One region of the Chromobacterium haemolyticum genome, then DNA from elsewhere that is predicted to be linked to it. Evidence: predicted binding sites of a transcription regulator. Region 1 holds the regulator's gene; the other holds the start of a gene.

The links. The regulator FNR, encoded in region 1, switches genes on or off when oxygen is low (the NO sensors DNR and NnrR bind a similar motif). The targets are predictions, from matches to a motif close to TTGATNNNNATCAA.
Positions count from the first base shown of each region.
Region 2: a site for FNR is predicted at 2,301-2,314, ahead of GYH29_RS14275 (adenosylcobalamin-dependent ribonucleoside-diphosphate reductase). Genes of this name have one in related genera too.

Region 1 covers NZ_AP019312.1:3,972,868-3,977,221, reverse strand. The annotation lists gene GYH29_RS18220 (alanine/glycine:cation symporter family protein) at 1-726, shown strand, start outside; gene hemN (oxygen-independent coproporphyrinogen III oxidase) at 794-2,200, opposite strand; gene fnr (fumarate/nitrate reduction transcriptional regulator Fnr) at 2,310-3,056, shown strand; gene GYH29_RS18205 (DUF1853 family protein) at 3,340-4,263, opposite strand; gene GYH29_RS18200 (RNA methyltransferase) at 4,253-4,354, opposite strand, start outside.
Region 2 covers NZ_AP019312.1:3,122,959-3,127,312, forward strand. The annotation lists gene GYH29_RS14275 (adenosylcobalamin-dependent ribonucleoside-diphosphate reductase) at 1-2,141, opposite strand, end outside; gene GYH29_RS14280 (DUF748 domain-containing protein) at 2,383-4,354, opposite strand, start outside.

The DNA of each region.
Region 1 (4,354 bases):
CATGCCGCCGAGTTGCCCGGTCTGATTGTGTTGATCGTCAAGAGCGCTTTTGGTCTGGAGCAGGCCGCGGGCGGTTTTGCCGGATACGCCGTGAGCCAGGCGATGATGCTGGGTATCAAGCGCGGTCTGTTTTCCAATGAGGCGGGCATGGGTTCCGCTCCCAACGCCGCCGCGACGGCGACCTCGCGCCATCCGGCAAGCCAGGGCGCGATCCAGATGTTCGGCGTCTTCATCGACACCATGGTGATCTGTACCGCCACGGCGGCCATCATTCTGTTGTCCGGCGTGCATGATCAGGGTTTGAGCGGGGTGGCGCTGACGCAGAAGGCCATCGAGGCCCAGTTCGGCCCGATCGGGGCGTCCTTCCTCGCGGTGGCGATGTTCCTGTTCGCCTTTTCCACCATCATCGGCAATTACGCTTACGCCGAGGGCAATGTCGAATTCATTCGCAGCAACAAGTGGATCTTGTTGGTGTTCCGGCTGATCGTGCTGGCGATGGTGATGTTCGGCGCGGTGGCCAGCTTGCCGCTGGTATGGGACATGGCCGACTTCGCCATGGGCTTGATGGCCTTGATTAATCTGGTGGCCATTGTGTTGTTGTCGCGTTACTTCTTCATCGTGTTGAAGGACTATGAGCGTCAGCTGAAGCAAGGCGAGTCCACCCCTGTGTTCAAGGTGGCGGATTACCCGGAACTGGCGGCCAAGGTGGAAAAAGACATCTGGTAAGCTTTTGCCAGGCTCCAACGATAAATAGCCCGCGTTTAGACGCGGGCTGTTTTGTCATGGGACTGGCTTAAATGGTTTTGGAGTAGCGAGCCTGGGTGCGGCGCTCGCGCAGGTGCTTATCGAAGATCATCGCGATATTGCGGATCAGGAGACGGCCCTTGGGTTCCACCATGATGAAGTCGCCGTCGAAGGAAAGCAGCCCCAGTTGCTGATATTCGCGGATCTGCGGCAACTCTTCCGCAAAGTACTCGGCGAAGTTGATGCCGTGAATTTCCTCCAGCGCTTCCACGGACAGCGAGAAACGGCACATCAGACCCTGGATGATGCTGCGACGAAGGATGTCGTCATTGTCCAGCGTCAGCCCGCGCAGCACCGGCAGATGGCCGCTGTCCAGCGCCGCGTAGTAGCTGTCCAGATCTTTGGCGCTCTGACTGTAGCAGGGGCCGACCTTGCCGATGGAGGACACGCCAAGGCCAATCATGTCGCAGTCCGCATGCGTGGAATAACCCTGGAAATTGCGCTGCAGCCGGCCCTGGCGCAAGGCGGAGGCCAGTTCGTCGTCCGGCTTGGCGAAGTGATCCATGCCGATGAACACATAGCCGGCGTCGGCCAGGCGTTGCACCGAGTCCTGCAGGATGTCCAGCTTGGTTTCCGGCGACGGCAGATCGGCCTCGTTGATGCGGCGTTGCGGCATGAACACGGTGGGCAAATGGGCGTAGTTGTACAGCGCCAGCCGGTCCGGTCCTATGGCGATCACTTTGTCCAGCGTGCGACGCACCGATTCACGGGTCTGCAAGGGCAGGCCGTAAATCAGGTCGACGCTGACGGACTTGAAGCCGGCGTCGCGCGTCGCCTGGATCACCTCTAGAGTTTCCGCTTCGGACTGCACGCGGTTCACCGCCTGCTGCACCGCGGGCTCGAAGTCCTGAATGCCGACGCTGATGCGGTTGAAACCTAATTCGGCCAGCTTGAAAATTGTAGCTGCACTGACTTTGCGCGGGTCTATTTCTATGGAATACTCCCCCTCCTTCAAGAACTCGAAATGAGTCTTGAGCAAGGTCATCAATCGTTCCAGTTGCGCGTCGGACAGGAAAGTCGGGGTACCGCCGCCGAAATGCAGCTGTATCACCTGCTCTCGGCGCCCCAGACAGGAGGCGACCATCTGGACTTCCTTTTCCAGGTAGTCCAGATACAAGTCGGCTTTGCCGCTATCCTTGGTGATGATCTTGTTGCAACCGCAGTAGTAGCAGATAGTGTTGCAAAAAGGTATATGAGCGTACAATGATAAAGGTTTCCGGTTGGCGCCGATGCTGCGCTGCCGTAGCCAGTGGATGTAGTCTCTTTCGGCAAAACCCGGCGTAAAGCGATCTGCTGTCGGGTATGACGTATATCTAGGACCTGTCCCGTCGAGGCGTTCAATCAGAGCGCGGTCGAATTCAAAATGGGCAGGAGAAAATGGGTGGGTGGTCTTCATGTCGTATTTGGATGGCAAAACCTCTGGTGGACTGGTAAATTTGCGGAAATCCTGCGAATTTCGCTTTGATAAGGGTCAAGCTTCGTCGCAAGCTTGTACTAAACATGCCATGTCCGATCAGAACCATATCTCTTTGCATAACCTGAAGGTCTCCTGCTCCAACTGCAGCCTGAAGGAACTCTGTCTGCCAGTGGGGCTCAACCGCGAGGAACTGACCCAGCTTGACGCAGTGATCCGTCAAAGCCGCCGTTTGAAGCGCGGCGAGTACCTGTTCCGCAGCGGCGAGGGCTTCCGCTCGCTGTTCGCGGTGCGCACCGGCTTCTTCAAGACCAGCGTGGCCAGTCAGGACGGCCGCGAGCAGGTGACCGGCTTTCACATGTCCGGCGAACTAATGGGCTTGGACGGTATTTCCGCCAATGTTCACGGTTGCGACGCCATCGCGCTGGAGGATAGCGAGGTGTGCGAGTTGCCGTTCAGCCGCATGGAGAGCCTGGGCCGCGAAATTCCCACCTTGCAGCACCACTTCTACCGACTGATGAGCCGCGAGATCGTTCGCGATCAAAATGTAATGTTGCTATTGGGCAACATGAAGGCGGAAGAACGCCTGGCCGCCTTCCTGCTCAATTTGTCCCAGCGTCTGTCCACCCGCGGCTTCGCCGCCAATGATTTCATCCTGCGCATGAGCCGCGAGGAAATCGGCAGCTTCCTGGGGTTGAAACTGGAAACCGTCAGCCGCACGCTGTCCAAGTTCCAGCAGCAAGGCTGGATCACGGTCGATCACAAGCACATCCAGTTGGTGATGGTGGATGAGTTGAAGGCGCTGATTTCCGGCTGTGCTCACGCCAACGGTCATTGATCCCGCCGCTTCTACGGAGCCGCGAAAGACGTAAGAGCGTGTTTATGATCTCGCGAGACAAGAGGAGGTCAGACGAAAACGGCTGAGAAAGCGGATCGTAAACAGGTTCTTAGAGCCAGTTGAAAATCTAGCGAGCAAGAGCGAGACAAGGCGAAAACCGCTGAGAAAGCGGAATGTACATAGTGGTACATGAGCATTTCGAAGCGGTACTCACCGTGGGGCGTATCACGAAGCGCAGCAGATTATGAACAGCCTCTTAGGCAAGCCATGAGGCTTGCCTTTTTCATTGCGGCGGCGCGCAGTCCGCGATTTGCCGCAACAAGCGCGACAACGGCGCTTCTTGAGGCCATCCCGGCGGAACGGCGAAGCCTCGCGCCACTTCATGCCAGTCGCCGTCCGGGCCGGGTTGCAGTTCGGCAAGCAATTGCGGTGCCTCTGCCTGTTCCAGCCGCGCGCGCAGTTCCGCCGCATCGGCGGTGTGTTCCCGCGAGAGGCGCGCAGGCGCCAGCCAACTGAGCCTGGGCAGCCAGGCCCAGCGGGAGTCCGCGTTCAACGCAGGCCAGTCGCCGCGCAGCGGCCAGTATTGCCCGTATAGCGGCAGGGCGCCGGGCGGCGGTTCCGGCGAGGTGTCTTGAGCGTGGAACAGCCAACCGCTGAGCCGGGCGCCGACCGCGCAGCCGGCAAAGCCTTCCGGCAGCGTCGCTTGCGCCGCGGGGTGACGGGATAGACGCAGCTGGGTCTGCAGCTTATGGGCTTTCAGCGCCCAGGCGTCGCGCAGGCTGGGGCCGGTCAGCGTATCGGCGCTGCGGCCCAGCTGCAGGTAGAACTTGCTGGCGGCTTCCAGGTGCAGCGGTTGGCCGTCCAGGCGCAAAAGGAAGTCGAATTCTCCGACGGTGCGGCCGTCTGGACCGCGCACAGGCAGATTGCTGGCGACTAGTTCGATGTGCGGCGCCAAGCGGAACCAGAACGATAGCAAGCGCTCGGCGTAATGACCCAGGCGGCGGGTGGGCTGGCGCGCCAGCCAGTGCCGCAGCTCGGCGGGATGAGCGTCCAGCGCTTGCAGCAGCGCCGGGCCGTCGGGGCCCAGCAGCCGGTGCGGCGGAATGTCCGCGCCGCTTTTCCAGGGAGAGGGCGCGGTGAGAAGAAAAGCCAGATCGCGCACCGCCGGATGCGCGTAGGGCAGGGTGAACGGCGGCTTATTCGCCATTCGGTCCGGGCGCGTCGCGACGGACTTCGCCGTCGGCAGCACGCTGCACCTGTTTGAGGAAGCCGCGCAGGATGTCGATCTCCTCGCGCAG
Region 2 (4,354 bases), 850 kb from region 1:
TAGCGTTTGTCGCCGTTGGTGTGCGACAGCGCGTCCAGCTTGGCGGCCAGCCAGCCGTGGTCGCGGCAGCGCATGTCCATGGACAGGGTCTTGGCCACCGCGCCCAGCCCGCGCTGTTCCTCGGTAGCGTTGACCCAGCATTCAAACGGCGACACTCGACCGTTCTCCACATGACCCACCACCACGGCGAAGTCTCCGGCGTCCCCTTCCACCATGAAGGTCCAGGACGGGTTGCCTTCCTTCAGCTTGGGCCGGTTAGGCCACTTCAAGCTGGACAAGGCCGGCGTCGGCGCGGTGTTGAGCACCACGCGGCGGTCCGGATCGCCGTCGCCGCTGCCGGACAAGTCCTGCGGCGTGGCGGCGCTGGGCTTGGCCGGCTCCACCGACAACACCGACCCCAGCACGCTGTTGGGCCGGTAGGTGGTAATCCCTTTCAGTCCAGCGCGCCAGGCTTCCAGATACAGGCTTTCGAAATCGTCGAACGGATAATCGCCCGGCACGTTCACCGTCTTGGAGATGGCGGTGTCGATATAGGGCGCCACCGCCGCCACCATGCGCATATGGTCCAGCGCGCTCATTTCCAGCGCGGAGACGAAGTAGTCCGGCAGGGCGTTGGTGTCCCCGCCCTGCATCCGGTAGACGCGGTAGGCGTGGTCTTCCACCAGATATTCCTGCTGGCTGCCGTCGGCCATGCGCTTCTTGCGGGTGTAGAACCAGGAGAACGGCGGCTCAATGCCGTTGGAGGCGTTGTCTGCGAAGGCCAGCGAAATGGTTCCGGTGGGCGCGATGGACAAGAGGTGCGAGTTGCGAATGCCGTGCTTGCGGATGCGCGCCTTGATCGCCTCCGGCAAACGGCTGGCGCAATGCGGCGCGGCCAGGTAGGCGTCGGCGTCGAACAGCGGGAAACCGCCCTTCTCGATGGCGAGATCCACGGAGGCGTCGTAGGCGGCGTCGCGCATCGCCTCGGAAATGCGGCTGGCGAAGCGGCGGCCCTCCTCGCTGTCATAGCGTATCTTCAGCATGATCAGCGCGTCGCCCAGGCCGGTGAAGCCCAGGCCGACGCGGCGCTTGGCCTGGGCCTCGCGCTGCTGCTCCTCCAGCGGCCACACGGTCAAGTCCAGTACATTGTCCAGCATGCGCACCGACATGCGCACCACTTTCTCGAAGCTCTTGAAATCAAAGCTGGGCTTATCGCCAAACGGCTGGCGCACATGGCGGCACAAATTGATGGAGCCCAGGTCGCAGCAGCCGTAATCCGGCAGCGGCTGCTCGCCGCAGGGGTTGGTGGATTCAATCACCTCGCAATAGGACAGATTGTTGTCCTGGTTGATGCGGGTCATGAACAGCACGCCCGGCTCGGCGTGGTCGTAGGTGGAGGCCATGATCTGCCGCCACAGTTCACGCGCCGGCACGGCGCGGTAGACCCACAGGCCGTCCTCGCGCTGGTAGCTGCCGGGGAAGGCGTCGGACGAGGGCTCCACCGCGTGGGTCAATTCCCAGGCGGCGTCCGCTTCCACGGCGCGCATGAAGTCGTCGGACACGCCCACCGAGATGTTGAAATTGCGCAAATCGCCCTGGTCCTTGGCGTGGATGAATTCCTCCACGTCCGGGTGAGAAATATCCAGCACCCCCATCTGCGCGCCGCGACGCGCGCCGGCGGACTCCACCGTCTCGCAGCTGCGGTCGAACACCCGCATATAGGACACCGGGCCGGACGCGCGGCTGTTGGTGCCCTTGACCCGCGCGCCCTTGGGGCGGATGCGCGAGAAGTTGTAGCCGACGCCGCCGCCGCGGCGCATGGTTTCCGCGGCCTGCAGCAGCGCCTCGTAAATGCCCACCTTGCCGTTTTCGGTTTCGGACACTGAATCGCCCACCGGCTGCACAAAGCAATTGATCAAGGTGGCGCGCAAATCGGTGCCGGCGGCGGAATTGATGCGACCGCCGGGAATAAAGCCGTTTTCCAGCGCTTGATAGAATAGCGGCTCGAAACGCGCCGGGTCGCTTTCCAGCGCCGCCAGCGCCTTGGCCACGCGCAGGCGCACTTCGCTCACGCTCTGTTCGCCGTTCTTGGCGTATTTTTCCAGCAATACCTCGCGGGAGATATCCTGCTCGGTCATGGCGGCGATGTTTTCCTGCTTCATGGTTCCCGGTTCCTCTTGAATTGCGGCCTGCGGCGGCCAGGGCGGCCCCCTTCCAGCATGCAATGGACCGTGTGGGCCGCAAAAGGTTTCGACACGTCCAATACGCAATATCTGGAAAAGAAAAACGGCGTATTACACTATATGTAGTTACGCCGTTCGTTGACACATATCAAGCGCTATTCCACCTCGCCGCCGTTTTTCCCTATTGTCATGGGCAAAAACACGACGCGCGGCCGTCGCCTCACGGCGTCTTCAGTTTCACCTCCAGCGGCACGCCGTCGCGGCCGGCGGAGACCTTGACCGGCTCGCCCAACTGGATACGTTCCTGCAGCGCCGGATCGGTCTTGACCATAGCCGCGCGCGCATTGGCGGCGCGTTGCTTGGCCAATTGCTGCAGGCTGGCATCGGTGATGTTCTGCGCGGCGATCAACTCGTCCCGCAGCAGCTTGCCCAAGGCCGCTCCGGACGGTCCGCCCGGCTTCAGCGTGTGGCCCAGCAGCTTGAAGCGGCCGATCTGCTTGCCGTACACCGATTTCACCGCGGACAGGATTTCGCCGTCCTGCATGTCCGGCTGCGGCAGCGGCTCGCCGGCGCCCAGCTGATGACCGGCGGCGGCGAAGATCGCCAGATCGGTTTGCGCGCGCGCCATCTCCTTGCGGTCCGCGTTGGCATTGTAGCCGCCGCTGATCGACAGCATCAGCTTGGGTCGCTTCACCATCAGCCCGGCCACTTTGACCAGCTTCTCGCGCTCCGGCGGCGTCACATTGGCCTCGCCGGCCACGAAGCGGATATCGTCGAAACCCTCGCCGCCCAGCAAGGCGCCCAGCGCGCGGAACGGCGCGGTCACCACCTTGGTCACCACGTTGACGATGGCTTTCCAGATGATCTTGCCGTAGCTGAACTGCGGATCGTCCAGGCTGCCGGCCACCGGCAAGTCCAGATCGATGCGTTTATCGCTGTCCTCCAAAATAGCCACCGCCAGCCGCAACGGCAGCCGCGGGCCCTTGTACTCGCTGTCCGGCAGCTCGTCGCCCAATTGCAGGGAATCAATCACCACCCGGTTCTCGCCCTTGAGCTGGCGTTGCTCCAGCAGGTAGCGCAGATCCACCGACAAGCGGCCGTCCTTGACCTGCCAGCCGGCGAAGTTCATCGAATACGGGTTCAGCGTGCCCATGGATATATTGCGGAAGGCCAGCGTGATGTCGGTGTTGTCGGTGGGCGCCAGCGGCGACAGCGCGCCGCGCACCTTGACGTCGCCAAACTGGTCCACATCGCCGTCCAGCGTGATGTTGCCGCGCCGATTGGCGCGGGTGGACAGGTTCTGGATGGAGCCTCGCAGATTGTGCATATCGGTGGCGAAGTCCGGTTTCATGCCGTGGTCGGCGAACTGCACCCGGCCGCCCTGCACGTGAATGGACTTGACCTCCACCAACGGCAGCGGCCCCGGCTTAGCCTTGGGCGCGGCCGGCTTGGCGCCCCCTTGGCCGGCAAACAGCCGGGCCACGTTGAGCTCGCGTTTCTCGTCCAGCACTAGTCGCCCCGCCGGCGCTTGCAGCCGCACATCGTTAATCGCCACTTTCAGCGGCATGCCTTGGGCGCTGAGGCCGCGTACTTGCAGGTCGCGCCAGCCCAGCAAGGGCAATTTCTCGCCCGGCTCGTACACCGCCAGCCGCGCCACGCCGGCTGAGCCACCGACACGCCAGCCGCGCACGCCGACATCCAAGTTCAAATCCGCCGACAGCGCGCCGCCGCCAAAACGCAGCGGCGTGCCGCTCAAGGCGTACGGCGCCAGCGGCGCCAGTTGCACCCCGTCGGCGCGCAGCTTGCCCTTGAGCGCGCCGGCGGCGGCGTCGATATCGGCCTTGGCCGCCAACTTGCCGCCATTGAGCTTGCCGGCCAGGTCCACCGCCAGCTTCTGGCCGTCGCCCACCTCCACGGTGCCGCCCAGGCCGGACAAGGCCGCATTCACCGGCTTGGGCAGGCCGCGGTCGGTCCAGCTCAGCAGGCTGTCCCGCAACTCCATTTCCGGGTAGGAGAATTTCCAGGCCGGCGCCGTCTCCCCCTGGGCGCGCGCCGCAGCGGGGGTCGGTTTGGAACGGCCGGCGGACTCGAACAAGCGGGCCAGATTGATCTGGCCGGCGCGGTCGCGCTCCACCTTGGCCTCAAGGCCGCTCAGCGTCAGCTTGCCCGGCTCGATGCGGCGGCCTTGTTGC